3 regions of the Mesorhizobium sp. ISC11 genome follow, and region 2 is predicted to be linked to each of the others. Evidence: riboswitches for the same ligand, from Rfam matches in the RefSeq annotation. Region 2 holds a riboswitch; each other region holds the start of a gene.
The links. A riboswitch is a leader RNA that binds a small molecule or an ion and turns the genes downstream of it on or off. The one in region 2 is predicted to bind thiamine pyrophosphate.

Region 1: it holds a riboswitch for thiamine pyrophosphate, as region 2 does, so the genes downstream of both, RPF88_RS03060 (YkoF family thiamine/hydroxymethylpyrimidine-binding protein) here and thiB (thiamine ABC transporter substrate binding subunit) in region 2, are expected to answer to the same signal.
Region 3: it holds a riboswitch for thiamine pyrophosphate, as region 2 does, so the genes downstream of both, thiC (phosphomethylpyrimidine synthase ThiC) here and thiB (thiamine ABC transporter substrate binding subunit) in region 2, are expected to answer to the same signal.

The regions. Positions count from the first base shown of each region.
Region 1 is NZ_JAVSPW010000001.1:579,273-588,893, reverse strand. Features, by position in the region: gene RPF88_RS03110 (PfkB family carbohydrate kinase) at 1-685, opposite strand, end outside; gene RPF88_RS03105 (ADP-ribosylglycohydrolase family protein) at 682-1,722, opposite strand; gene RPF88_RS03100 (GntR family transcriptional regulator) at 1,726-2,451, opposite strand; gene RPF88_RS03095 (DUF982 domain-containing protein) at 2,681-2,950, opposite strand; gene RPF88_RS03090 (hypothetical protein) at 3,035-3,292, shown strand; gene RPF88_RS03080 (methyltransferase family protein) at 4,074-4,769, opposite strand; gene RPF88_RS03075 (ABC transporter substrate-binding protein) at 4,942-5,964, opposite strand; gene RPF88_RS03070 (ABC transporter ATP-binding protein) at 5,957-6,724, opposite strand; gene RPF88_RS03065 (ABC transporter permease) at 6,721-7,482, opposite strand; gene RPF88_RS03060 (YkoF family thiamine/hydroxymethylpyrimidine-binding protein) at 7,575-8,183, opposite strand; TPP riboswitch at 8,174-8,287, opposite strand; gene RPF88_RS03055 (hypothetical protein) at 8,471-8,788, shown strand; gene msrA (peptide-methionine (S)-S-oxide reductase MsrA) at 8,858-9,376, opposite strand; gene RPF88_RS03045 (glycosyltransferase family 39 protein) at 9,459-9,621, opposite strand, start outside.
Region 2 is NZ_JAVSPW010000001.1:5,539,649-5,549,269, forward strand. Features, by position in the region: gene RPF88_RS26750 (ABC-F family ATP-binding cassette domain-containing protein) at 1-1,168, opposite strand, end outside; gene RPF88_RS26755 (thiamine diphosphokinase) at 1,170-1,829, opposite strand; TPP riboswitch at 1,917-2,031, shown strand; gene thiB (thiamine ABC transporter substrate binding subunit) at 2,075-3,073, shown strand; gene thiP (thiamine/thiamine pyrophosphate ABC transporter permease) at 3,082-4,707, shown strand; gene thiQ (thiamine ABC transporter ATP-binding protein) at 4,700-5,491, shown strand; gene RPF88_RS26775 (M48 family metalloprotease) at 5,750-7,219, shown strand; gene RPF88_RS26780 (RNA polymerase factor sigma-32) at 7,244-8,107, opposite strand; gene RPF88_RS26785 (amino acid ABC transporter substrate-binding protein) at 8,430-9,203, shown strand; gene RPF88_RS26790 (amino acid ABC transporter permease) at 9,329-9,621, shown strand, end outside.
Region 3 is NZ_JAVSPW010000001.1:5,099,913-5,109,533, forward strand. Features, by position in the region: gene RPF88_RS24720 (DUF3732 domain-containing protein) at 1-576, shown strand, start outside; gene RPF88_RS24725 (hypothetical protein) at 601-1,167, shown strand; gene RPF88_RS24730 (hydroxymethylpyrimidine/phosphomethylpyrimidine kinase) at 2,073-2,888, opposite strand; gene RPF88_RS24735 (thiamine phosphate synthase) at 2,879-3,484, opposite strand; gene RPF88_RS24740 (thiazole synthase) at 3,481-4,254, opposite strand; gene thiS (sulfur carrier protein ThiS) at 4,256-4,453, opposite strand; gene thiO (glycine oxidase ThiO) at 4,422-5,423, opposite strand; gene thiC (phosphomethylpyrimidine synthase ThiC) at 5,420-7,255, opposite strand; TPP riboswitch at 7,359-7,475, opposite strand; gene RPF88_RS24760 (hypothetical protein) at 7,793-8,056, opposite strand; gene RPF88_RS24765 (metallophosphoesterase family protein) at 8,548-9,621, shown strand, end outside.

The DNA.
Region 1 (9,621 bases), 5.0 Mb from region 2:
CCTTTGCCCCGGAGCGGATGACCACGCCCGCTGCTTTCGGGCAGTGGTCGCCCAGCAGCCGTACCGCGAGGCCCTCGACATCGCCTGGGCCGGCAATCTCGGCGGCTTCCGTCGTGTTGCAGCTCAGCCATGTGGTGCGGGCAAGCACCCGCGACAGGATGGGACGCGGAATGTCCGTGATGACCGGCGTCGGGTCGAAGACGAAGGGAATACCTGTCGGCAGCGCCTCGATCCAATCAGTGAGCGCATCGCGACTCTTGGGGTAGCTCAGCGTGTAGCCGGAGGTGAACACCCAGTCACCCGGTGCCACCGCGACCGGCGCCATCATGTCGAGGCTGAGAACGCTCTCCGCACCAGGCCACGACACGAAGGTGCGTTCGGCGTCGCTCGAAATCATGGCGACGCAGTTGCCGCTGTCCATCACGGGCGATGGCGGCGTCAGTGTCTCGATACCCTCGGCTATGAACGCAGCGCGCAGGAAATCGCCATTGGGCCCGCTGCCGAGTTGGCCGCCGAACACCACCTGCATGCCGGTGCGGCTGGCCGCCACCATCATGTTGAAGCCGCCGCCGGCGACCTGGGCAAAGCTCGATGCCGTCTTTTCCATGCCGGGCGCCGGCAGGGCGTCGATGCGGTAGACATAGTCGACCACGGCACTGCCGACATGGACGAGACGGCCGCTCATTCCGCCGCGTCCTTGCCGGAACCGATTTTCGCCATCCTTGCTGCCACGAGATCGGCGGCGAGCGCACGAACCTCCGACATGTCGAGGCCGACAAGCCGGGCGATATGCTGTTGCGGCAATCGGGAAAAACCGCTGCAGGCGCCGGCCATGCCGGCAGCGATGGCGCCGATCGTATCGGTGTCGCCGCCGAGATTGGCGCTGATGACGGCTGCTTGCCATGGGTCGCCACGCGCGACTTCCAGCACGGCGAAGGCCGCCGGAACGGATTCCTGGCTGGCGACGCCGGTGCCAACCAGATCGGTGATCAGCCGGATCGCATCCCTGATCGCCTTGCCGTGCACGATGTCTTGCGCCCAGACGATGCGCGCGGCGATGTCGCCGCCGGTCACCCAATGTCCGAGTGTCGCCCCTCGCCTCGCCGCCGCGACCGCGCTGGCGGAAGCGTCGCGCCAGCCACCGCCGGCGACGCCGCGGCTGACGGCTGCCGCAACGGCAGCGGCGGAGGCGATGGCAATCGAGGTGTTGTGCGTGGCCCGGCAGGTCTCAGCCACCTTGCCGACGAACCCTTCCAACGGTTCGAGCGGCATCATGATGCCGACCGGCGCGATACGCATCGCCGCACCATTGGTGTCGCCGCTGCGTCCCGCTTCCTCAGCCGGCACACCATTGTTGATGGCGTCGATGGCGCGTTTGGTCGATGGCCCCAAAAGGTCATAGCTGCCACGCGCCTTCACCTCGCGTTCCCAGTCGAGCAGCGCATTGACCCAGCGCGCATGGTCGAAACGGTCGCCGGATTCGACCAGGATGCGGCCGAGCAGCAACGCCTGCTCGGTATCGTCGGTGATGGTGCCAGCGGCCAGTCCCTTCGACACCGGATGATCCGGGAAAGGCTCGATGAAATCCTCGACACGGCCGTAGAGTTCGGCAATGCGAACCGGCGACAGAAGCTGCGTCGGCATGCCGAGCGCATCGCCCAGCGCTCCGCCGACAAGCGCCCCCATGGCGCGATCAATGGCCTTGCTGGTTGCATCCGACATCGCTCAGAACCTCATATGCAGCGCAAAATGCGCCGGATTGAGCAGGCTGGTGACGTACTCGATCGGCCGGTCGTCGGCGGCGCGCGTCAGCCGGCGGCCACGCAGGAAAGGCGTGCCTTGCGGGCAGCCGAGGATGGCCGCATCCTCGGCATTGAGCATCTCGATCTCGACCCATTCCTCGCCATGGTCGGGAATGAGGCCGGCGACGCGCAGCGTCTGGTGCAGCGAGCCCTCGCGCAATCCGCGCAACGGTACGTCCTCGAGCTCGGAGGACAATGGCAACCGGCTGCGCTCGATGGAGATCGCATGGCCGTCGCTGGCGTTGGTGCGCACCCGGTCGACGGCGATGAAGAACGGGCTTTCGATGCCAAGCAGCGCAGCCAGATCGGGGTCTTCGATGACCTCCAGCCGCAGCGTCCGCGTCTCGGCATTGGCGCCGGCATCGGCCAGCGCGCGCGACCAGCCGATCGAGTCGTCGACCGGCTTGCCGTCGAAGGTGACGAACGAGCCGATACCAACCTTGGTCGTGATCAGCCCGCGGCTGGACAGTTCCTCGAGGCCTTTGCGGACCGTATTGCGGCTAACGGAGAAGCGCTGGACGAGTTCGTTCTCGCTTTGAAGGCGGTCGCCGAAACCGAGGACGCCGGAACGGATCTCATGTTCGAGGACGGTGGCGATCTGCTCGGGCTTGCCCGTGCCGGGAGACAGTTGAACCGCGCGCCGCTTCATAAGGGTACCTGTTCAATGAACCTGTATAATCCTGTTCAATACCGAGGCCCGGATGCTATGTCAACAGATGCCGAAGACTGACCAACAGGCAGCGAAATGTGCGGGATAACCGTGCAGGGCGTGCCGAGAGGCAGGTCAATAGCCCTGAAAAGCCGGTCGGCGATCGCCAAAAAGAGGCATACATCAAGGGTATGGAGCCAGATCCTGATTCAATTTCAGCAGGGGCAGGCTACGGGATCGACACCTCACGCGGTTCGACGAGGATGTCCGCCTCGATAGCGGCGTTGATGAACGCCGCTCTTGCCGCCGAGACTTCTTTCTTTCCCTCGAGCACGGCCAGACAGGCCTTGCGGGCAACCATATGCTTTTGCCCGGTCGCAACCGGCCAGCGGTTCAGCAGGATGTCGGCAGCCTGAGCGACCCGCTCCACGTTGAAGATCGAGTTTCGCGATCGGCCGAGCGCAATCCTGACCGGCTCATCGAAACGCTGATCTTGCACGATGCCACTCCCCAAAGTCGGCATTCATCGATTCGCGGCCTTCAACCCCGAGCAATGTGATAGGTTCTGCGCCAAAGGTGCAAGATGTCCGATTCCAGTGGCCAGAAAAATCCCAGGCTGATCGTCGTGGTCGCGTTCGATCGCGGTGAGGATGGCGAGTTGTTCCCAGCCTTTGGACCCGCCGACCAGCAGAGCGAGGATCGCGCCATACGCACCGCCAGGGCTCTGACGGCAAAGCATTCCGGCGTCATCGCCTGGAGCCGTGAGGCCGATCCGACGCTGGGCGAATATGGTCCGCCGAACACGCTCTTCGTCAGCGGTGACGTGCCTGACATGGAGTAGTCGACTGGCGCCAGCATCTGAACGCCTCGCCCATAGGGTTTGATGCGAGCCGGTTTTGCCTCGCCAGCAAGCAAAAGCCCGCTACGGTGAACCGGAGCGGGCCTTGGAGGAGGACAAGGGGTGGGACCCTCTCCTCTTGTTTCCACGGGGGGGGTGTGGACCGCAATGACCATACGAAAGTTTTGCAGAGTGCAGGATCACAAGCCGGCTTGCCTGCATCACAATCCGGTGCACGCCGACGTTGGGGCGCTCACGAGATTGCGATCAGTTGGCGATAACCCGGCTAGATGCACCCGAGTACGACAAGCACGATGACAATGAGCAGCACGAGCCCAAGGCCGCCGCCGCCATAGGAGCCGGCGCCGTAGGATTGAACGTCGCAGCTGCGATGTTCAAAAGACGAGCGCTCCAAAGGCCTACCGTTCCGCGATTGTGGCGGGCATCGCGCGGAAGAAGTCACGCCAGCAACAGAAACGGCCATCCAGGTGATGGCAACCAGAATTTAATTCCGGCACGCCTGTGGACCGCAGAAAGCCCACCAGTGTGGCGGGCTTTCCGATCGGCCGGAGATGGCGAGAAGCCGATTGCAGAAGCAATTACGCGAGGTAGTGAGTTTCAGCTTCACAGAGAGAATACTGAAATTGAAGTGTGTTATATATATCTCAAAATTTCTGAAATAATAAAGTTGTAATATTAGTTTGCACAAACAATGCGCAGATCTATTGACGATCAACGTTGCCAGGTGATTGCAGACCGAACGATTCTGCGCGCCGGGGCGCTGTTAAACGACGCCGTAGAACAGCCTGTAGTGGACGCGCTTCATATAGTCCCGGTACTCCGGCGTGGCGGCCAGCAGCGCCTCTTCACGCAGGATGCGGTGCACCTGGAAGAAGGTGATCACCGCGTAGACGGCTAGATTGTAGAAGGAAAAGGCCGATAGCAGGAACAGGAGATGGCCGGCAAGATAGCCGGCATAGATCGGATGCCGCACCAGACGGTAGGCACCGCCTGTCATCACGCCGCGATTGCCCGGCAGAATGGCGAAAGAACGCCCCAGCGATATCTTTCCCCAGATCACGAACCCCAACGCCAGGGCCTGCAGCGGCGCCGCAACATGGACCGGGATGATGGCCACGCCCGGCTCCAGGTCGATGAAACCGACACCGAAGCTGGCGATCACGGAGACAACCACCGTGAGCGGGTTCCAGTCGCGAACCTTCGGCCGACGCGACAGAAGCAGCCAGGTAAAGGTCAGGATCTCGGAAATCGCCACCAGCGCCACATTGATGCGCGTCGGGTCGAGCATCAGGTGATACACGCCGCGGTAGACGAACATGCCCGCGAAGGCCAGCGCGCAGATCCGAAAGAAACCTTCGCGCAAATCCACCAGGATCTCACGCTTTCGGGCTGCGGACAGAATCGTGCCGTCACTGACGTGCGAAAGCGCCTCGCTTTTTGATATGAGCAATGCAGACACCCCAATGATCCCTCAGGGCGACCTTTGCACGCAACCATTGCCGGGCAGTTAATCAACAAGATCAGATCGGTCTTAAATTGGCTGTCGGGGAGCCAGGGCGCCACTTCCAGACGACCTGCTCCCCGCGGTCGCCCAGAAAGACTGGCGACCCATGTCATTTGGTTTTGCCAGACTAGCTCAGATAGTCGTTGCGGAAATAGCTCCCGAAATCCGGGCGTCGAGCAACCAGCTTGCCGTCGGAATCGCGCAAAATGCCGGAGGCGAAGAGATAGTCGCCAATCGCTTCCATCTTGGCCGGATCCATCGTCCCGATGGCCCCGCTTTGGCTGCGTAGATAATGGCCGTCGATCAATGCCTTCAGCGAGGCGTGGATCAGCGCCGGATTGGTCAAGGCATCCTTGTTTGCAGCGATCAGCAGGGTTGCCGCATCGTCGGGGTGGTCGACAGCGAACTGGTAGCCGCGTCGCGTCGCCTGAACGAAGTCGGCCGCAGGCTTGGGATTGGCCTGGAGATAGGCTTCGCTCGAAGAGATCAGCGTCGTGTGCTCATCAGGCACGCCATAATCGGCATAGACGAAGCTGCGCTGCTTGACGCCCCTGAGTTCGGCTTCGACACCCTCCCAGGTCGAGACTTCGAGCGTGAAATCGACCGACCCATTGGCCAGCGCCTCATAGGCTGAGGTGCCGAGCGTCACCGTCTCGAAATCGCCCTTGCCGCCGTCGTGGCGGATGATGGTCGATATCAGCGCGTTTTCCCAGGCACTGCCGAAGCCGCCATAGATCAAGCCGTCGAGGCTTCTTGGGCTTTTGATCTCGTTGCGTGCCGCATTGAAGACCACGCGGCCTGTTTCGGACTGCACCACCGCATAGACGCCCTTCAGATCCGCCCCGGCGGTTCTCTGGGTGAACAGGCTGATGGTGCCGTTGATGCCGAAATCGGCGACGCGGTTTGCGACCAGCGTGCCAGCACCGGTATCGCTGTAGGGCAGGATGTCGACCTCGAGTCCGGCCTCGCGATAAAACCCTTTGTCGCGGGCAACGAACAGTCCGATGTGGTTGGTGTTGACCGTCCAGTCGAGGGCGACGGTGACCTTTTGTGCCGCCGATTGTGCTCGAGCCCGACGCGTTCCGGCAATCAAGGGAAGGCCGGTGGCAAGGGTCAGCAACAAGGCCTGCCGGCGCGTCAAGTCAGTCATGATCGTGTCCTTTGGATGGATTGGGGTTGAGGATGATGTCGAGGATTTCGGCCTCGAGCGCGCTTGCCTGGCGCGCGGCATCGCCGCCAAGGCTGCGCGGGCGCGGCAACGGCACCCTGATTTCACGCACGATGCGGGCCGGGCGCGCCGACAGCACATAGATGCGGTCGGACAGGAACACGGCTTCGCGCACGTCATGGGTGATCAAGAGCGCCGTCCAGCGATGATGCCGCCACATCTGTTCGAGCCAGCGCTGCATGGCGGTGCGGGTCAGCGCATCGAGCGCGCCGAAAGGCTCGTCGAGCAGGAGCATGTCGCGCTCCTGCACCACGGTGCGCAGCAAGGCCGCGCGCTGGCGCATGCCGCCGGACAGCTGCGCGGGAAAATGCCGCTCGAAGCCGGCAAGCCCGAATTCGGCAAACAACGGCGCAACGCGCGCCCGCGCCGCCTGTCTCCTCATACCTTGCACTTCGAGCCCGAGCGTCGTGTTGTCGAGGATGCGCCGCCATGGCATCAGCGCGTCGCGCTGCGGCATGAAGGCGAAGTGCCTGCCGTGGTCGTCGAGCCGCGCGCCGTCGAACAACATCTCGCCCTCGCCATGCTCGGCGCCGGTCAGAAGCTGGAACAGCGTCGACTTGCCGGCACCCGAGGGTCCAAGGATCGAGACGAACTCACCAGCGCCGACGCTGAGCGAAATATCGGCCAGCACGTCGAGGCCACCGAACGCCTTGTGCACATGCCGCAGTTCGAGCCGGCTCATCGCCAGGCCCCCTTCCCGGCAGTTTCCCTGCCGGCTCGCTCCCAGGGCATGGCAAGACGCTGCAGCAACACGGTCAACCCGAACAGGACAAGGGTCAGCGCCGCGCTGACACCGACGGCGGCAAGAACCAGATCAGGACGGAAATTGTTTTTGGCGTTGAGCATGTAGATGCCCAGTCCCTTTGCGGCACCGGCATACTCGGCGAAGATGGCGCCGACCACCGCATAGGTGATGGAGATCCTCAACCCGGCAAAGAAGTAAGGCAGCGCCGAAGGCAGCCGCGCGAGCAGGAAGATGCGCCAGCGCCCTGCCCCCATGGCGCGCAGCATTTGCCCGATCTCGGCCTCGGTCGCCTCATAGCCTTCGACCAATGCGACCAGCATCGGAAAGAAGGTGACCAGCGCCACCAGCATGATCTTGGGCGCCAGCCCGAAGCCGAACCACAGCACCACCAGCGGCGCGATCGCCACCAGCGGCAAGGTCTGGCTGACGATGAAGACGGGAAACAACGCACGCCGCAGCGGCTGGAAGAAGTCGACCAGCATCGACAGCACGAAGGCTGCGCTGAGCGAACAGGCAAAGCCAAGAAGCGTGGCACGGATGGTCGGAACGGCATTGTCGGCCAGCGCCTCGCGATTGAGCATCGCTTGCTCGAAGACGCGTGACGGCGCCGGCAGTATCGTGGCCCTGATGCCGGAATAGGTGGCATAAAGCTCCCACGCCAGCAGGAGCAAACCGGCCGAGATCATGGCCGGCATTGCCTTGACGAGAAAGCTCGCGATCGGGCGCGAAGCGACTGATGATGAGACCACGGGAGATAACCTTTGACGGCCGCGAGAGCCGCGCGGCTTCAGACGGCCGACGGGCTGTTGGCCGAGACCGTGACGTCGAGGGTTACGTGGCCAGCGCCTGGTCCGAAACGGCAGAAAGCCTCGTCCAGCGCCGAAAAGATCGCACCGGCATCACCGCGCAGTTTCGTGCAGAAATGTTTGGAGCGCTCATAGACGCCGGACTGCTTGAGAAAGTCTATGCAGCCGTAGATCTCGTCCATGTGGTCGTCTGTGCCCATCACATAGAGCGAGAACTGCGCCGCCGCAGGCTGGCCGGTGGCAGCAGCATTGCGCACCGCCGCGATGGCCGCGTCCTTGCGCGGGCCGAGTGGACCGACGGGCCCGCCAAACGCATCGGAGCGGCAGATCGGATCGTCCGGCTCGCCAGGGCAGCCGCGCGAGATGGTGGCCGACAACACGCAATGTTTGCCGCTGCGTGCCGCCGCCACGAAGAGGTCGCGCATGGCAGGAAACAGCACTTCGGGCGGCCCGACCAGCAAGGTCGAGATGTCGTCGGTCTCGATCCTGAGTTTGTCGCGCCAGGGATCGAGCGCACCGAGCGCGCCAAGGATGACACCGACGAAATCGTCGGTCATGGGATATAGGGAAATCTGTGCGCCTGAAAACATCGCCCGCCTCGCTCCGCTGGTATTACCCAGATCAGCTTCTAGGGTCTGTGGGCTTGCCGCCCCCGTCTCAGCCCCGACCGTACGGAGCACCCCTGTGGATGTGCGCCTTAAAGCATCATTCGAGTTGAAGGAAAAGCCGTTTTTTTATCGCACTGCGCCAAAAGCATTGCGCCAGGGCGGGAGCGGTTGGCTCTGCCGGCGCGAGAATTTATCGGGAACCTTCACCAGGCCGCGAGGTTGTCCCACCAGTCGCTACGCGACGAGTTCACAGACAATGGAGACAAACCATGTTCATGAAAATCCTCGCAGCTTCGGCGCTCACCATTGGCCTGGCGACATCGGCCATGGCGCAGAGCAATGGCACAAGCGGCACCGACGGATCCGGCGGCAGCGGCAAGTCGGTCACCGTCGACCCAAATACGCCGGCTTCGCCGAACACGGTAGACCCCGGCACGACCAACAGTACGACGGTAGCACCGGGCGCCACGAATTCAAACGCGGATGAAAATTGCCCTGCCCATCCGCAGGGCGCACAGCCCGATGCCAGTGGAACGTCGCCGGGCACCACCGCGCCGACAGTTAACGACAACCATTGCGGCAAGTAGGAATTGCAATGAAAAGAAGCCGCGGAGCGAGCGCTCCGCGGCTTCTCAAATCCTGTCGTATCAGTGTATCTACGGCACCGCTTTTTCCCGAACCGGCAGCTTCCACCCCGGCCTGACGAAGTGGCAGGTGTATCCGTTGGGGTATTTCTCCAGATAGTCCTGATGCTCGGGCTCGGCTTCCCAGAAGGGGCCAACGGGTGCGACTTCGGTGACGACCTTGCCCGGCCACAGGCCCGAGGCATCGACATCGGCGATCGTGTCCTCGGCGATGCGCTTCTGTTCGTCGCTGGTGTAATAGATCGCCGAGCGATAACTCGTCCCGACATCGTTGCCCTGGCGGTTGCGGGTCGTCGGATCGTGGATCTGGAAAAAGCGTTCCAGCAGCGTGCGATAGCTTATGATGGCCGGATCGAAATTGATCTCGATGGCTTCGGCATGGCTGCCGTGGTTGCGGTAGGTGGCGTTGGGCACGTCGCCGCCGCTGTAGCCAACACGGGTGGAAATGACGCCGGGATAGCGCCGTATCAAATCCTGCATACCCCAGAAGCAGCCACCGGCAAGGACTGCGCGTTCGGTCGAAGTCGCCATATCACGTCTCCTCAAAGGCAAGTTTGTCTGGACATAGATGGGCATTGTCACCTGCTTCGTCCAGCGGACCGGCGGATCTGCTTCAGTTGCTCGGTCGGGCGAGGCCGTCGATAGCACCCGGCAACTGCCGCGCGCCAGGCGGAATGGCTGCGAAGCTGATCGCCACCGGCGGCGCCTTGAGCGACCAGTCGAAAAGAACGGTTTTGACCGGGATGTCGCCCACCCACGCCTGCAGATAAGATGGC
Region 2 (9,621 bases):
CCTTCATGTAGGAGACCACGTGGCGCTGCTCGCCATTGATGACGAGGTTTTCGCCGCGCCCATCGGTGAGATATTGTGCCAGCGTCTCCTGCGGGTCGACCGCCTCACGCTTCTGGTCGAGCGTTGCGATCTCCAGATTGGTGCCGAGCCGCACCGAACCGGCGTCCGGCTTCATCTCGCCGGTAAGCATTTTCAAGAGCGTGGTCTTGCCGGCGCCGTTCGGCCCGACCAGGCCAACGCGATCGCCGCGCTGGATGCGGGTCGAAAACGCCTTGACCACGGTGAGATCGCCAAAGCTCTTTTCGATGTTTTTCGCCTCGATCACCAGCTTGCCGGACTCGGTGGCGTCGCTCGCCACCATGGTCGCCGACCCTTCGGCCCCGCGATGACCGCGAAAACGCTGACGCATGGTCTGCAACTCGCCAAGCCGGCGCATGTTGCGCTTGCGCCGCGCCGTCACGCCGTAGCGCAGCCAATGCTCTTCGCGAACGATCTGGCGACCGAGCTTGTGCTGCTCGCGTTCTTCTTCCTCCAGAACCAGGTCGCGCCATTCCTCGAAATGGCCGAAGCCCTTGTCCAGCCTGCGGGTCTGGCCGCGATCGAGCCAGACCGTGGCGCGCGACACGCGTTCGAGGAAGCGGCGGTCGTGCGAGATGACGATCAGCGCCGAGGAGGTGCGGATGAGTTCTTCTTCCAGCCATTCGATGACCGAGAGGTCGAGATGGTTGGTCGGCTCATCGAGCAGCAGGATATCGGGCTCCGGCGCCATGACGCGGGCAAGGGCGGCGCGCCTCGCCTCGCCGCCCGACAGGTCGTTCGGACGTTCCTCACCCGACAGGCCGAGATGCTCCATCAGATAGCTGGCGCGGTAGGGATCGTCGGCGGGGCCAAGCCCGGCCTCGACATAGGCGCGGACAGTGGCAAAACCTTCCATGTCGGGCATCTGCGGCAAATAGCGGACGGTCGCCGAAGGCTGGCGAAACACTTCGCCGTCCTGCGGCTCGATCAGGCCGGCGGCGATCTTCAGCAGGGTCGACTTGCCGGACCCGTTGCGGCCGACCAGTGCGATCTTGTCGCCGGCCGAAGCCGTCAAGGCGGCGCCATCGAGCAGCGGCGTGCCGCCGAAGGTCAGTTTTATCCCGTCGAGGTTGAGAAGGGGCGGGGCCATGTCAGCTTTCAGGTAAGGGATAGGGATGAGCGAGCAGCATCGCGCGGCCATGGCCGAGCGCGATTTCGAGGCGGCCCCCGGTCTTGTCGGACTTGACCTCGTTGGAAATGGTCAGCGACGAACCGAACGCCACCTTGACGTGAGCGAGCGGCCATTTGGCGCCGGTGACGGTCAGGCCGTCGAGCTCGGAAAAGCCGAGCACCGAGAACAGCGTGCCGTCGGCATAGTCGAAGCCGGCCGTTCCGCGCAGCAGGGGGATGCCTTCCTGAGCGCCGCTGGTCAAAAGCACGTCCGTTCCCGCCTCCGCCAGCCGCAGGGCGAGCGACAGATGCAGAAAAGCGTGGTCGGCGCGCTTGCCGCCAAAGGCGCCGGCCAGCACCAGGCGGGTCGCGCCGCGCTCCAGTGCCGCGGCGACGGCAAGTTCGCCATCGGTCTGGTCCTTTTCCGCCGGGAAGGTCCGGCGCGGCACGGAAGCGAGATCGTCCGGCAGGTTGGCCGGCACCGAATCGAAATCACCCACCCACAGCTCCGGCACGAGACCCAGCAACCGCGCATGACCGATGCCGGCGTCGGCGGCGATGACGCGGGAGCCTTTGACCTGACGGTCGAGCCGTGGCGTACGGATGAGATCGCCGCCAAGCAGGATGGTGAATGTGCTCATATCGTGTGGCCCTTACCAGCCCGGCACGGGAAACGGAAGGCGGCAAACTCCCGCTTGCATGGCGGATCGGCCCGGCCTATGTGTCGAAACGCTCTAACGGGGTGCCGGACGCGATCTTCGCGGACCGGCTGAGAGGCAGTCTCGCCAACCCGCTGAACCTGATCCGGTTTGTACCGGCGGAGGGATTAGACGTTTCGGACAGTCCGACGCCTCAATTCCTTTCAATTCAAACGAAGGAGGCGCCGATGCGCACGCTTTTATACGCTCTTGTTTCAGCAACGGTCGTGGCCTTGTCCGGGCCCGCCTTGGCCAAGGACAAGCTCACCGTCTACACCTATGAGAGTTTCACCGCCGACTGGGGTCCGGGTCCCGTGGTGAAGAAGGAGTTCGAGGCCGAATGCGGCTGCGACGTCGACTTCGTCTCGGTCGCCGATGGCGTCGCGCTGCTCAACCGCGTCAGATTGGAAGGCGCATCGACCAAGGCCGATATCGTGCTTGGCCTGGATACCAATCTCACCGCCGATGCCAAGGCGTCAGGCTTGTTCGCGCCGCATGGCGCGGTGACGGATGTCAATGTGCCGGGCGGCTGGAGCGACGACACTTTTGTCCCCTTCGACTACGGCTATTTCGCTGTCGTCTACGACACGCAGAAGATGAAGACGCCGCCGAAGAGCCTGAAGGAGCTGATCGAAGGCAGTGCCAACGACAAGATCGTCATCCAGGATCCGCGCACCTCGACGCCAGGCCTCGGCCTGCTTCTTTGGGTCAAGTCGGTCTATGGCGACAAGGCACCCGAGGCCTGGGCCAAGCTCAAGGCCAAGGTGCTGACCGTGACGCCGGGCTGGAGCGAGGCCTATGGGCTGTTCACCAAGGGCGAGGCGCCGATGGTGCTGTCCTACACGACGTCGCCAGCCTACCACATGGTCGCCGAGAACACGGAGCGCTACCAGGCGGCCTCCTTCGAGGAGGGCGAGTATCTGCAGATCGAGGTGGCGGGTATCACCACGACAGGAGCCAAGAATCCGCTGGCGGCCAAGTTCATGGCCTTCATGACCGGGCCGAAATTCCAGGATGCCATCCCCGAGACCAACTGGATGTTCCCGGCAGGCAAGACCGACAAGCCGCTCAATTCGGCCTTCGACAAACTGGTCAAGCCAACGAAGACCTTGCTGTTCAGCCCGCAAGAGGTCTCTGCCAACCGCAAGGCCTGGGTCGATGAATGGCTGGCGGCGATGAGCAAGTAGGCAGCGCGATGGCGCCGGCGCATTCCACGGATTCCCGCGTCAGTGCCGGCATTGTAGCGCTCGCTGCAATCGCGCTGCTGATCGGCGGCGCGTTTGCCGGCCTGCTTTTCGAGGGCGCCCATGATTTCTCGGGCGCCTGGGCAGCCTTCGATCCCTATCTGCTTCGCGTCATTCGCTTCACGCTCTGGCAAGCGGTCCTGTCGACGCTGCTTTCGGTCATCCCGGGGCTGTTTGTGGCGCGCGCTCTGTCGCGGCATCCACGTTTCTTCGGCCGCGCCTTCATCCTGCAGATCTTCGCCGTGCCGTTGGCGCTGCCGGCCATCGTTGCAGCGCTCGGCATCCTGGCGCTTTATGGCCGTGCCGGCTACTTCGCCGGCGTGCTTGCCGTTATCGGCGGCGGAAGCTGGCCGGGCATCTATGGCCTGTCCGGCATTCTCGTCGCCCATGTCTTCTTCAACCTGCCGCTGGCGACGCGGCTGTTCCTCGAGGCGCTGCAGACCATACCGGCCGACCAATGGCGGCTGGCGAGCCAGCTCGGCATGGCGGCGCGGCCGGCGTTCCGGCTGATCGAATGGCCAACGCTGCGCGCCGCACTGCCCGGCGTCGCCGGGCTTGTGTTCATGCTCTGCATCACATCCTTCACGATCGTGCTGACGCTCGGCGGCGGGCCGGCCGCGACAACGCTTGAGGTCGGCATCTACCAGGCGCTGCGCTTCGATTTCGATCCCGCACGGGCCGTTGCACTGACGCTGCTGCAGATCGCCTTGACCTTTATCGTGGTGCTGGCACTGACGCGGCTAGGCGCCAATGTGGTCGGCGACACCAATTTGCCGGTCGCGCAACGCCGCTATCTCTCGGTCAATCGGAGCGAGACCTGGTTGAACGCGCTACTCATCGTCCTGGCGCTGCTGTTCGTTGTCGGGCCGATGGCGGCAACCGTGATGGCCGGATTGAGTGCCGATCTCGCCCGCTTGGCCGGCGAGGCCACTGTCCGGCAGGCAACGCTGACCAGCGCGGCGCTCGCCTTCCTGTCGGCGCTGCTTTCGGTGATGCTGTCGCTGGCGCTGACCATGGCGCGGCGGGCACTGGCGCTGAACAGCCGGACTGGCCGCAAGACACTGCTCGAACATGCCGCCGATACCGGCGCCGGCTTTGTCCTGGTCGTGCCGCCGATCGTCGTCGGCGCCGGCTGGTTCCTGTTGTTGCGCCATGTCGGCGATGTCTTCGCCCTCGCCCCGGTCATGGTCGTCACCGTCAACGCGGTGATGGCGATGCCGTTTGCGCTCCGCGCCGTGCGTCCCGCCTATGATGCAGCGAGCGAGCGTCACGAACGGCTCTGTGCACAGCTCGGCATTGCGGGCTGGAACCGGCTGATGCTGGTCGACTGGCCGTCGCTGCGGCGACCGCTCGCCACGGCCTTCGCTTTCGCCATGGCGCTGTCGCTCGGCGATCTCGGTGTCATTGCCTTGTTCGGCGGTGATTCCGTGCAGACATTGCCCTACCTTCTTCTGGCTCGGATGGGCAGCTACCGCACCGAGGATGCCGCCGGCCTCGCACTGCTGCTCGGCCTCGTCTGTCTCGCGTTGATCGTGGCGGCGCACTGGCTGGGAAGGGAGGAGGTCCGTGATGCGTGAAAAGGCGGCCAACGGGCTCGCGAAGGGCGCGCCGGTGCGGCTGGACAAAGTGTCGTTCAGCTATGGCAGCTATGGCGAGGCGCCGCTTGTTTTCGATGTCGAGTTTGCCGCGGCGACGATCACCGCCATCATGGGGCCGAGCGGTTCGGGCAAGTCGACGCTGCTCAATCTGGTCGCCGGCTTCGAGACCCCACGGTCGGGCCGCGTGCTGATCGGCGGTGTCGATGTCAGCGCCGAGCCGGCCTCGGCGCGGCCAGTGTCGATGGTGTTCCAGGAGAACAATCTCTTCGCGCATCTTTCCGTCGAGCAGAATGTCGGGCTCGGCCGCTCGCCATCCCTGCGGCTGACCGAGGCGGACCGCGCCGCGGTCGCCGAGGCGCTTGCGCGCACCGGTCTTGCGGGCAAGGAGAAACGCCTGCCGCGCGAGCTCTCGGGGGGCGAACGCCAGCGCGTCGCCCTGGCCCGCGTGCTGGTGCGCGACCGACCGGTGTTGCTGCTCGACGAGCCCTTCGCTTCGCTCGGACCGGCTTTGCGCGACGAGATGCTGGATCTGGTTGCCGCCGTTCATGCCGAACGCGCCATGACAGTGCTGTTCGTCACCCACCAGCCGGAGGATGCACGCCGCATCGGCGAGCATATGGTGTTTGTCGACAATGGGTTGGTCGCTGCGACCGGCAAGGCTGATGATTTCTTTGCCGGGGCTGGTCCGGAGGCGTTCCGGCGCTATATCGGCGCGGGTGCCGGATATTCCACATCACGCGATGTTGCCCGGAAGCGGACATAATTTACGGTCAAACCGGCTCCAGGCGATGTGGCGTTTGCTTGCCATGACCGGGGGAGTGTGGCTAGGTCCGCCCTACCGGTCCGGCACAGGCCGTGATTTGCCTGCAGTATCCGGCGCCCGCCCCTGGGACGGGCCGCGGATGCTGCAGCAGTTTGAGATATGGCACGTGAGCATTCTGAAGATCGTCCCCGATTTTCAATGTCATGTGCCGGGACCCGAAAGGAAGCCGTTCTGGCGATCGGCGCTAACACATTGGGAATGAAACCGCTGGCGCGCTTCCTCGCGCTGGCCGGCTTTGCCGTGGCGTTGGCAAGCTGCCAGATGTTCACGCCGCCGGAAGTTCAGGAATCCGGCTTCCAGCCTTCCGACAAGCCGATCACGGTGGACAATGTCGGCGCCAACAACAAGCTCGCCGAATTGGCCAGGGCGCAGCATCCGCGCATCCTGGCGACCTATGGCGGCGAATATTCCGATCCCAAGCTCGAGCGCATGGTCGCCAAGGTGGTCGGTAGTTTGACGGTGGTGTCCGCCAACCCGACACAGACCTATCGCATCACCATTTTGAATTCGCCCAATGTCAATGCCTTCGCGCTGCCGGGCGGCTATCTCTACATCACGCGCGGCCTCCTGGCGCTGGCCAATGATTCGGCCGAGCTTGCCGCTGTCATCGCGCATGAGATGGGCCACGTCACCGCCAATCACGGCTTGCAGCGCCAGCAACTCGAGGCAGAGGAAGGCCTGGCGACCAAGGTGGTTTCCGATGTGCTCGGCGACAGCCCGACCGCCAAGGCGGCGTTGATCCGCGGCAAGCTGAGGCTCGCGCAATTCTCGCGCAACCAGGAGCTGGAAGCCGACGCCATCGGCATCAAGTCGATCGGCGAGGCCGGCTATGATCCTTTCGCCGCCGGCCGCTTCCTGCAATCGATGTCGGCCTACACGGATTTCCGCTCGATCAGCGGCGCCACCGACGCCAGCCTCGATTTCCTGGCCACGCACCCCAATACGCCGCAGCGCATCGATCTGGCGCAGCGCCATGCCCGCCAGTTCGGCGCGCCGGGCGTCGGCACGCGCGACCGCGATTCCTTCCTCGCCGGCATAGACGGCCTGCTCTATGGCGACACGCCGGAAGAAGGCTATGTGCGCGGCGAAACCTTCCTGCATCCGGGCCTTGGCGTTTCGTTCACGGTACCGGACGGCTTCATCATCGACAATTCGGCGGCAGCGGTGACGGCCACCGGCCCCGGCGACATAGCGATCCGTTTTGATGGCGTGTCGATCGACAAGAACCGGGCGCTGACGGACTATATCCGCAGCGGCTGGGTGGCTGGTCTCGTCGACAGCAGCGTCAGGCAGGAAACCATCAACGGCAACGAGGCAGCGACCGCGCATGCCGGCGCCGAAGGCTGGCAGTTCGACATTGCGGTGATCCGCGCCGGCGGCCAGGTTTATCGGCTGCTGACCGCGGCCCCTTCGGCCAGCACGTCGCTGGACACAATCGCCCGCTCGGTCAGCGGCTCGTTCCGGATCTTGAGTGCCGCCGAAAAGGCGGCGCTGAAGCCGCTGCGCATCCGCGTCGTCACTGTCCAGCCTGGGCAGACGATGGGTTCGCTTTCGGCGCAGATGGTCGGCGTCGACCGTAAGCTCGACCTGTTCCGCGTCCTCAACGCGCTGTCGCCTGGTGCCGCGGTTTCGGCCGGCGACAAGGTCAAGATCGTCACGGACAAGTAGGCACCTGCGGACGCCTGCCGCCGTTCAGGCGGCAGTCGCCATGAACTCCGGATTCTGCTTCACCAACGCGACCTTCAGCTTTTCCATGGCGCGGGCCTCGATCTGGCGGACGCGTTCCTTGGAGATGCCGAGGGTTTCGCCGAGCGCTTCCAGCGTCGCGCCCTCGTCGTTAAGCCGGCGTTCCTCGATGATCCTCAACTCCCGTGCGTTGAGCGCGCGAAGCGCCTCCCTCAGCCAGAGCGAGCGGCGCGCGACATCGATCTTGTCGCCGACGATCTCGTCGGGCAGCGGATCGTCCGAGACCAGGAAGTCCATGCGCTCGGTCGAACCCGCATCGTCGGCAACCGGCATGTTGAGTGAGGAGTCGGGAGCCGACAGCCGCGAATCCATCATCGCCACGTCGGCTTCGGAGACGCCGAGTGCTTCCGATACTTCGCGATAGAGCGTTGCGTTTGATAGTGGCTCGGCGCCATTCGCCAGCCGCGCGCGCAGGCGTCGCAGGTTGAAGAACAGCGCCTTCTGCGCCGAGCTGGTGCCGCCACGCACGATCGACCAGTTGCGCAGGATGTAGTCCTGCATCGAGGCCCGGATCCACCATGTCGCATAGGTCGAGAACCGCACCTCGCGCTCCGGCTCGAAGCGGGCGGCGGCCTCGAGCAGTCCGACATGACCTTCCTGGACCAGGTCGCCGAGCGGCAGGCCGTAATGGCGGAATTTGGAGGCCATGGAAATGACCAGCCGCATATGCGCGACGGTGATGCTGTGCAGCGCGTTCTGGTCGTTGTCCTCTTTCCAGAGCAATGCAAGCCGATGCTCTTCGTCACGTTCGAGGTAGGGAGCCTTCATTGCCGCGCGGACCATGATCCGTCCTGCCGTGTCTTCCATCATGAGGCGCTCCCTGGGTGGTGCGGATGACTTTGCAAACTTGGCTGGCGCCTGGGTTGAAATGGCGGCGTCGTGCCCTAGAACAGCCAGAACTGCCATGCGCGGGAAAGGTTCCGCGACCGTGGCTGCGGGATTGTGTTGCCCGACGGGCTCCGGGGATGATCCGCGACAGTTCTGGTGTCGGCTGGAAAGCGCCAGTTTGAGTATCCGATTTCAGAAACCGGTTGTTTTTGGAATTCTGTTCCTTATTTTTTCGGCTTGCATCTGTCAGTTTCCAGCGCTCACAATATGCCGGTCGGCCGGCCAAGAACGGGATCACAGAAAAATGAAATGGCTCAAGTCGCTCATCATCGCCGGAACGCTGCAGGCCTTGGCTGTCACCGCAGGCCATGCCGGCGCCAATCTCGACCAGATCAAGCAGGCCGGGGTCATCAAGGTCGGCACGGAAGGCACTTATGCGCCATTCACCTATCATGACACTTCGGGCGCGCTGGTCGGTTTCGACGTCGAAATCGCCAAGGCGATCGCCGACAAGCTCGGCGTCAAGGTCGAATTCCTCGAAGGCAAGTGGGACGGGCTGATCGCCGGCCTCGACGCCAATCGCTATGACGCCGTCATCAACGAGGTCGGCATCACCGATGCCCGCAAGGCCAAGTACGACTTCTCCGATCCTTACATCGCCTCCAAGGCGGTGCTGATCGTGCGCGGCGACAACACAGACATCAAGACCTTTGCCGATCTCAAGGGCAAGAAGTCGGCGCAGTCGCTGACCTCGAATTTCGGCAAGCTGGCCGAAACGAACGGCGCCGAGCTGGTCGGCACCGATGGCTTCGACCAATCGATCCAGCTGCTTCTGACAGGCCGTGCCGACGCCACGATCAATGACAGCCTGTCGTTCCTCGACTTCAAGAAGCACAAGCCCGACGCCAATGTGAAGATCGCCGCGCAAGAGGAAAACGCCGACTATTCCGGCGTCATCGTGCGCAAGGGCGATCCGGAGCTGGTCGCGGCGATCAACAAGGCGCTGGCCGACATCAAGGCCGACGGCACCTATAAGAAAATCTCCGACACCTATTTCGGCCAGGACGTTTCGAAGTAATCTATAGGCGGGCCGCTCCGCGGCCCACAGGACATATCGAGCGGCGAGCCGTCTTTGACGGTCCGCCGCTTTTGTCGTGATATGTCGCGCCTCGACGAAGCCTCGACTTATTTGGAGGATGTTACGTGCCGCACTGGCTGCAACTGATGCTGGAGTCGCTGCCTTCGCTGTTGTGGGCGGCGCTGATCTTCACCGTGCCGCTGACGCTGTTGTCCTTCGTCCTTGGGCTGACCGTTGGGTTGGGTGCGGCGCTTGCCCGGCTGTTTGGTCCGAAACCGCTGGTCGCGCTGGTGCGCTTCTATGTCTGGATCTTCCGCGGCACGCCGCTGCTGGTGCAGCTGTTCCTTATCTTCTACGGCCTGCCGTCGGTCGGTATCCTGCTCGACGCCTTCACGGCGGCGTTGATCGGCTTCACGCT
Region 3 (9,621 bases), 440 kb from region 2:
CAAAAGACGATCTCCGAGGCCGACATCCAGCGCAAGCTATTCAACGCGTTGCACCAAGTCTCCCATCATGCCAATCGGCTGATTCCGCAGCTTGACGCGGAGTGGCCCGAGGCCCCGATTAGGCTGTTGATTGAAGACCTGACCGTCAAGGTGACTAGGGGAACGCGTGAGGACTACCTGTGGGAGATTGGCAGCGGCGCCAATTGGCTCGCGTATCACGTCGCACTAATGCTTGCGCTGCAGCACTACTTCCTGGCCGAACCTCATCACCCAGTCCCTGGTCAGCTGATCTTCGACCAACCTAGCCAAGTCTATTTTCCTAAGCGGGCGGCGGGCGACGAGGGCCCCGACCTCATCGCGTGGAGGGATCAGGACGTGGTCGCCGTCAGGAAGGTCTTTGCGCTCCTAGGCGCTGAGGTCATGGCCGCGAAAGGTCGCCTCCAGATCATCGTGCTGGATCATGCAGATGAGGACGTCTGGGGCAAGCTTCCCGGAGTCAAGTTGATTGAGGAATGGCGTGGACAGGCCCTCGTGCCTCAGGCTTGGATTGCCGCCGCATCTTCCAACGGTGGATAATAATCTGCTGCCAGAGGAGAAGGCATGGCGAACGTGGACGAGATCAACCGTCTGACGGCCCTTGGCTTGAACGTCATCACAGCCATGGATGTCGCGGAAGGAAAACTAGACGAAGCCTTCGAGGTCGCCCGCGCTCAGGAGAAACGCAAGGTCGACATCTGGTGCAAAGGAAGAAAGAACATTCCGGTTGCACTGACTGCGATATGGGACTGCGATCCTGCAAACTTCTATCTCGCGTTCGACGGCGATGATCCCAGCGACCACGCTTCGACGGATTTCATTCTTATCGACGCTGATGTCACTGACGTTGGCGGCAGGCTTACCTACGCCGCCAGCAGGGACAAGGGTCCTTGGCATCAACGTTACAAGAGCAAGAGCTGTGGGATCGCCTACCGATGGCTGCATGGCCGCGGTGTCACACCGCCTTTGCTCGGCGAGTACCAAGGCCAAGTTCACATCGTAGGAGGCATGCACCGCTTCCATCTTGCCAAGCACTATGGGACGACGCGCATGCCATTCCTCGTCCGGAGGGCCGAACTAGCCGCAGTAATGGCGTTGATCCCCTCGGCGACCGACACCGCCAACTCGTAATGGCGGGGACTGCAGAAAAGAAGCGAATGAGTTGCGAACTTACCGGGATCACTCCCCGAAAGCTGACCGACGGCTTCCGGCCCCGTTGCGGCCATTCTTACTCCCGCACTTTGGCTTTTCCAGCGCTAAACCGGCCTTGGGCGATGAATGGAAACGGTCAGATGTTCCCGGTCTGTGCTCGAAAAGTCGCATAAAAGGGCAGACTGGTGTGACGTCCGGAATTATTGGGCCTTTCACGGGTTTACCGGTCCCGAATTATCGGTTGCTGGCGGGCGGGCTATGCGATTGAAAACAGGAGAGTTTTCTGGCTAAGGGTGGGGTTTCAGACTGAGTTTACCAATGCCCTTAATGACGATTAATTCTGGATTGGCATCAGGTGATTGGGTTTGCGCAGAATATAGCCGCCCTTATTGGTAAACCCGCTCACGGTCGACAACGGATTGGTCAACCTAGGACGACAGGATTGGTAAACCGGAGCCGCCCTATCGACGAAGGTCTAGCTTGGCGCATTCACTGTCGCCGGTAGGCAGATATTCGGGCGACAATCGGGACCAGCGTGCGACGCCGCCAAGCGTGAGACACGTCGGCTACGCCGCAAATCGACACGGTTTGACCGGGCGCAATACCGCACCGATCTTCTAATCTCGGCTTAATTCCGGAGAGAGGCAGATAATTCCGGACGCCACACTGATTGGTAACCTAAGGCCACCCACCACGCGGATTGGTAGCCCACAGGAATAGGTTTGGTAACCCTTATCGAGTGAGGGCCGCTCGTACCTTTCGGCGGGTTCGTTTCAGTTCTAAGCCCGGCTTAATTCTGGACAACGACAGATAATTCTGGACGGCACAGTGGAACTCAACGCGTTGTAAGGATGGCATAGAGAAGCAGTAGCCCTCCAGTCTCGCTACTGGAAAAATTCTGGAAAATGGGTCTGCTTGGCTGGACGCAGAACGTTGTGATTATTCAGCCGGCATTTCTGAAGCTTCTCGAACACAAACAGCTTGCCTTCGCGCACGCTATCTTCGAGCGACTTCGCCTTCGCCAGATGCGCCGCAATCGCGCTGGCCAGCATGCAACCTGTTCCGCGCATCGATATAGCAAGGCGCGGCGTGTCGAAGTGGATGGGTTCATGATCGGAGCGTAACAGAATATCGGCCGATCGGGGACCCGACGCGTGCCCACCCTTGATCAGCAGGGCCTGAGGGCCGACGGCCTGCAGTCTTTGTCCTTGTTGGAGCGCACCGTCCTCATCCGAAGCCGGTTCGGAACCAGTAAGGAGCGCCAGTTCAGGAAGGTTGGGCGTGACAATGCAGCAAAGCGGCATCAAATCGCGCTTCATGGCAGCGATAGCGCCTGCTTCCAGAAGTGCGCGGCCTGAGGTGGAGGCCAGCACAGGGTCGAGTACTGCCGGCACTTGCGGAAATTTGCGCAGCACTGCGGCAACGGCAACAATGATCTTGGCAGTCGCCAGCATGCCGATCTTGATTGTGGCTACGTCGTTGGCCTGTAGCGCGGCACACATCTGATTGGCCACCATGCTGGGTGGCGAATGATGGATTTCGATCACGGCGTCGTGCGTTTGCACCGTTAGCGCTGTGACGGCGAGACAGGTGCGCACGCCAACGGCAGAGATCGTCTCGATGTCGCGTGCTATTCCAGCACCCCCGCTGGAATCTGATCCGCCAACGACAAGCACATGCGGTTCTCGTCTCATCGCCATCGGTCCGTCTTTTCGATCCATTCTCGCGTGCGCGCTTCGGGGTCGAAGCTCAACGTGATGTCCGTGACCACTGCGGCGCTGTTGGCGCCGGCCTCAAAGACGCCGTCGAGGCGGTCGGGGTTGAGGCCGCCGATGGCGACCAATGGGATCGGCGCCACCCGCCGCTTCCACTCGCTGATCCGCTCTAGCCCTTGCGGTGCCCACTTCATTTTCTTCAAAGTGGTGGGATAGATCGGACCGAGCGCGACATAGTCGGGCTCGGCAAACATGGCCGTTTCCAGCTCGACATGATCATGCGTGCTCAATCCGAGCCTGACGCCCGCTGCCCGTATCCTCGAGAGGTCGGCCGTTTGCAAATCCTCCTGGCCCAGATGCACGAAATCGCAGCCTTCCTCGATTGCCAGGCGCCAATAATCATTGATGATGAGCTGGCTTTTGTGTTGGACACACCAGGCCTTCGACTTGCGGATCTCCGCGCGCAGCCCGGTTTCATCCATGGTTTTGATGCGAAGCTGAATCAGCTTGACGCCGAGCGGCGCCAACCTTTCGATCCAGGCGGCGCTGTCGACGATCAGGTAGAAGGGATCGAGCTTCATGAAAAAACGGCCCTGCCGACCATCGGTGTCGATGGCACGGCGACGTCGCGCGGTTCGAGCATTCCCGAACTGAACGCCTCACGACCGGCGTCGACCGCCTTACCGAAAGCACGCGCCATGCCGACCGGATCTGCCGCCTTGGCGACCGCTGTGTTCAGGAGCACGGCGTCAAAGCCGAGTTCCATGACGGTGGCCGCGTGCGACGGCCGTCCGAGCCCCGCATCCACAATCAGCGGGACGCCAGGGAAATATCCGCGCATCGAGCGCAGCGCCGTCATGTTGACCGGTCCCAAGGCGGAACCGATCGGTGCGCACCACGGCATCAGGACCTTGCAGCCCGCTTCCAGCAGCCGCTCGGCGACAACGAGATCGTCGGTGGTATAGGGGAATACCGCAAAGCCGTCCTCGCACAGGATGCGGGCGGCTTCAACCAGACCGAACACATCCGGCTGTAGCGTGTCGTGATTGCCGATCACTTCGAGCTTGATCCAGTTGGTGCCGAAGACCTCGCGCGCCATTTTCGCGGTGGTGACGGCTTCCTTGACGGAGAGGCAGCCGGCGGTATTGGGCAGGGTTCTGGCGCCCAGCGAGCGGATCAACGACCAGAATTGTTCGCCGGCCCTACCGCCCGCCATCTCACGCCGCAACGAGACGGTCACCACCGACGTGCCCGATGCCTTGACTGCATCGGCAAGGATGGCCGGCGAAGGATACTGAGCCGTGCCGAGAAGCAGGCGCGACGAAAGCTCGGTTCCATAAAGCTCCAACATGCTAGCCGCCCTGCATGGGCGAGAGGATTTCGATCCGGTCGCCGTCGCTCAACTGGAACTCCGCGCGGTTGGCTTTGTGCACGAGGTCGCTGTTGACGGCGGTGGCGAGCCAATCGCCCTCATAGTCGAGCGCGGCAAGCAACTCGGCCAGCGTGGTGGCGGCAATCTCACGCGCCTCGCCGTTGACCATCAGTTTCATGAGCATGCTCCTTGGTTCTGTCTTGACTGAAAACCAGGTCGGCAGCCTGGCGCGCCATGGCGGGGGCGAGGAGAAAACCGTGACGATAAAGACCGTTGATCGCGATGATCTCACCGTCTGTTTCGACGCGTGGCAAATTGTCGGGAAATGCCGGACGGACACCCACACCGGTTTCAACGATCTCGGCCTCACCAAAGGCCGGATGGAGGGCATGGGCGGCGCCCAGCAGCTCCATCATGGAACGCGCCGTCACCGGTCCGGCGCTCTGGCTTTCAATCATCGTCGCTCCGATCATGAAACGGTGATCGGTGCGCGGCACGGCATAAAGCGGAAAGCGTGGATGAAGCAAACGGACCGGCCGCGACAGCGAGACATCAGGCGTGCGAAGGATCAGCATTTCGCCGCGAACACCGCGCAGCCTGTCATCGGCCGCTGCCATTCCCATGCAGTCTATCTGACGGGCGAATCCCGAAACAGGCCGGGCGTCGCAGCCGAAGTGGAATTTGACACCCATGGTCGCAAGCTTGTCATGAAGTGCCGCCATCGCCGGGCGTGGGTCGAGGTGAGCCTCGTCGGGGAAGAGCAATCCACGCCGGAAGCGGCCGGCGAGGTCGGGTTCCAGGAGCGCAATTTCGTTTTCATCGACGCGCCGATGCCCTGACGTGCGACTGGCGAACCGGTCAAGCTCACCGGCATCACGCGGCGCGGCCACGACCAATGTCCCGGCCCGTGTCACCTGACCCGACAGCACCGCATCCCACCAGTCGGCAGCATCGCGTCCGAGATCCAGCACCGGCTGCTCCGCGCTTTCGCGCTCGCACCATGGCGCCAGCATGCCGCCGGCGAACCACGACGCGTTGCCACCAAGGCCATGCCGCATCTCGGCGACGGTGACCGTCGCGCCGCGGGCGGCGAGTTCGAAAGCGACGGTGAGGCCGGCAACGCCGGCCCCTTTGACGAGCACCCTCATGATGGTTTGGGAGCCTCTGGCACGACCGGTACGCCAGTCTCGTCCGCCTGCATGTAGAGATCGCCGCCCTCCCGGTATTTTGCCGCCATTGCCGCCATGCCTTCCTTCTGGGCCTCGGCACGGATGTCGTGGGAAATGCGCATGGAGCAGAATTTCGGCCCGCACATCGAACAAAAATGTGCCAGCTTGTGCGCCTCCTTGGGCAAGGTCTGGTCGTGGAAGGACCGTGCGGTTTCGGGGTCGAGCGACAGGTTGAACTGGTCCTCCCAGCGGAACTCGAAGCGCGCGCGCGAAAGGGCATCATCCCTGGTTTTCGCTGCCGGATGGCCCTTCGCCAGATCGGCTGCATGGGCGGCTATCTTGTAGGTGATCACGCCAATCTTGACGTCGTTGCGGTCGGGAAGGCCGAGATGCTCTTTCGGCGTGACGTAGCAAAGCATTGCGGTGCCGAACCAGCCTATCATGGCGGCACCTATCCCTGAGGTGATGTGGTCATAGCCCGGCGCGATGTCGGTCGTCAGCGGCCCCAACGTGTAGAACGGCGCCTCACCGCACACTGCGAGCTGCTTGTCCATGTTCTGCTTGATCTTGTGCATGGGGACATGGCCCGGGCCTTCGATCATCACCTGGCAGTCCTTTGCCCAGGCAATCTTGGTGAGTTCTCCAAGTGTTTCCAGTTCGGCGAATTGCGCCGCGTCGTTCGCATCGGCGATTGAACCGGGACGAAGGCCGTCGCCGAGCGAGAAGGAGACGTCATAGGCTCTGGCGATGTCGCAGATCTCCTCGAAATGCTCGTAGAGGAAGCTCTCCCGGTGATGGTGCAGGCACCATTTGGCCATGATCGAGCCGCCGCGCGAGACGATGCCCGTGACCCGGTCGACGGTCAGCGGGATGTAGTGCAGCCGCACGCCGGCGTGGATGGTGAAATAGTCGACGCCTTGCTCGGCCTGCTCGATCAGCGTGTCGCGGTAGACCTCCCAGTTCAGATCCTCGGCGATGCCGTTGACCTTTTCCAGCGCCTGATAGAGCGGCACCGTACCGATCGGCACCGGCGCATTGCGCACGATCCAGTCGCGGATGTTGTGGATGTTGCGGCCGGTCGACAGGTCCATCACCGTGTCCGCGCCCCAGCGGATAGCCCAGACCATTTTTTCGACCTCTTCGGCCATCGACGATGTGACAGCCGAGTTACCGATGTTGGCGTTGATCTTGACCAGAAAATTGCGACCGATGATCATCGGCTCGCTCTCGGGATGATTGATGTTGGCGGGAATGATTGCGCGCCCGCGCGCCACCTCGTCGCGCACGAATTCGGGTGTGACGAAATCTGGGATCGCCGCGCCGAAGGCTTCGCCGTCGCGTTGCAGCTTGCCGCGCATCACCTCGCGGCCGAGATTCTCGCGGATGGCTACGAACTCCATTTCTGGCGTGATGATGCCGGCGCGCGCATAGGCAAGTTGGGTCACCGCCTTGCCCTGCTTGGCCTTGAGCGGCCGATTGCGTATCGGAAATTCCGGTGTCAGGCGCTCGCCGGTGGCGAATCCATTGTCTTCCGGCCGGACGTGGCGGCCGTCATAGGCTTCGACATCGCCACGCGCCGTGACCCATTCGTGGCGAAGCCGGGCAAGGCCTTTTTCGATGCTGGTTTCGACTGATGGATCGGTGTAGGGGCCGGACGGATCGTAGACGGTGACGGGCGGTTCGCCGGCCGTCGGATGGACGGAAATCTCGCGCATCGGCACCCTGATCTGCGGGTAGAGGACGCCGGGCTTGTGGATTTTCCGCGAGGCGGGCAGTGGTCCCGTCGATACGGCGGGGGTGAGGGCATTCATCGTGAGGCTCCTTTGCTCATGCATTGGAGACCCAGTTCTGTGCCGGAAGGATGAAAAGACGCTTCTGTAGACCTGCTGCAACAGGACCTCGGGCGTAAACTCCCGCAAAGCGCTTGCACCGTCCCTACGCCAGTATGAACTGGATCAGGTTCAACGGGTCACTGCGCCGCGAAAGCCAGCAGTATCTCAGCCCCTTGCCGGGACTCCCCTGGTGAATGCCTTAGGTTGAACGGGCTGACGCTATCTTGTCAAGCGCATTCGGGCGCCTTCGGCCGGTGGCGACGACCGGCGGCCAGCCGGGCGGAGAGCTCGCGCATGCATCGGGGACAAGTCACGCCCCGTAGACCGGGGCTGAATGGCCAAAGCCTCATTCGCTTCGTGAAGGATGGAGAAACTGTATTGGCCATGTGCGCGTATCGACCAAGTAGCTCAGGCGGTCACGGATGTGGTTATTCTGGTCGAAGGTGACGAACGGCCTTGGGGGTCACCTCCTTTAGGATTCAGAGGTTGGAAGACGGCTTCTCGCGATCACGGCCATCAGGAAATACCTGTCTTCGGCTCAACCTCGACATGGCGTCCGATCGACCGCAGATATACAGCTATCTCGTTCATGAGATGATCGCGTTCGCCGTAGATTTCAGCAATCCTACGCAGCTGTGGCTCGACGGCCCTCCGTTGCGCTGGCGTGAAATCAGCATCGCCAAAGACGTATCCCAAGTTGCCAATCGCGCAAATTTTGCAGCCGGCGTCCACAACTGCTTGTACGAATGCCGGAATGTCTTTTTCTTGCATGGTCTTCATGTCGAACCTCTCGTGAATGGCGTGCTTGCGCCCCAATCTGCCTTTTCAGCGTGTCCTCTGGGCGGCGCAAGCCCTGAGCGTGACTGTGCACGGGCAACCTCGACTATCCCATCTGCCACGCTCTTTAGAATCGGTGGGGTCTGGTGATCGCAGGCTGGGCCACTCAAAAGCCTGCAAGAAGAAAGTCATGGCGACCATTGCTCAAGATCGCAAGGGTGCGTGCAAGACCTTCCGTTGGCAGTCATGCACGCTCGCTCAGAGATAGTCCGGCCGCGGAAATTCTCCCTTATTCGTAAGAAAGCTCATTGAGCAACTGGGCATTGAGCAACTGGGTCTCACGTCACGGGTCTCGTGTGCTTCACAGCCGAAAAATAGCCGCCGTGGCAATTCTCGAAAAGTGCAGGCTACCTCGTTAAGGACACTGCGGATGATCGTTCGCGCTTGGCAAAAGCGAACGGATTAGTCTATGGCTCTCGGCAGGGGGGCGAGTTATGCGGCGGGTGCGAATCCTTCAAGTAGGCGATATTCACTATCCGGACTGGCATCCTTCCTCTAGCAACATCGATGCCAAGGATAGCAAGTTCGCTCCGAAAATAACGCAGAAGCTACGCGCGTCTTCGCTGCGTGCCGTCTTGACGAAACTTCGGCGGCTGACGACTTCGAAGCCCTTGGATTCGATCGCCTTCATGGGGGATTTCACGAGCCGTGGCGACAAGACCTTCATTGCTTCGGCATTCCAGCATTTCACGTTGCTCTGCCGCGCACAGGGACGCAGTTCAAAGGCGCTTCCGTTGATATTCGTACCGGGAAATCACGATGTGAACCGTGATGACGCGCGCGAACTTGGACCGACTGAGAAATTCAGCGAAATGGCGAGTTTAGCCGCCCGCTTGGGTTGGCAGACCGTTCCCGTGGACCAACCCGTGCACTTCAGACTTCCGACAGGATCCGCAGGCGCAAACTTCATCCTCGTCAACACAGCGATAGGCAGTTGGGAGCTTCAAAACCTTCCCGCGTTCCTTCGTGATCGTCTCGAGGCACTCAGTCCTTCTACAGAGCCTGTAGATCTCGGCTCGCCGGACATCTCGGGACATTCGCCCGCGACACCTCCCAGCGATCCAGACAAGGAGGCGTCCGACGACGAGTATTACGGTCAGATGGACACGCCATACATCTCGCGTGAGATGCTTGCAGGCCTACAGGAATTGCTCCAGCAGCCCGACATGCGTTACGGCATCATAATCGGCCATCACAATCTGCTGCCACAAAAGACTCCGCGCATTACGCCATACGCGGAGATGCTCAACAGCGGATTTGTCAGAACTCAGCTGCTGCAGGGCAACAAGCCTATCGTCTACCTGCATGGACACATACATGCTGATCCGGTCGAGATCGTCAACGATCCAAGGTTTCCGGACGGCAAATTGATCTGCATCTCAGCACCAGAGATACAGTCAGGTTTCAATGAGCTCGTCTTCTTCACGACCGATCAGGGAGAGCTCGTCGGCATCCGACTTATACCCTACCGCACCAATGTCGCCGACGGGACGGTCATGGAAGGCGAA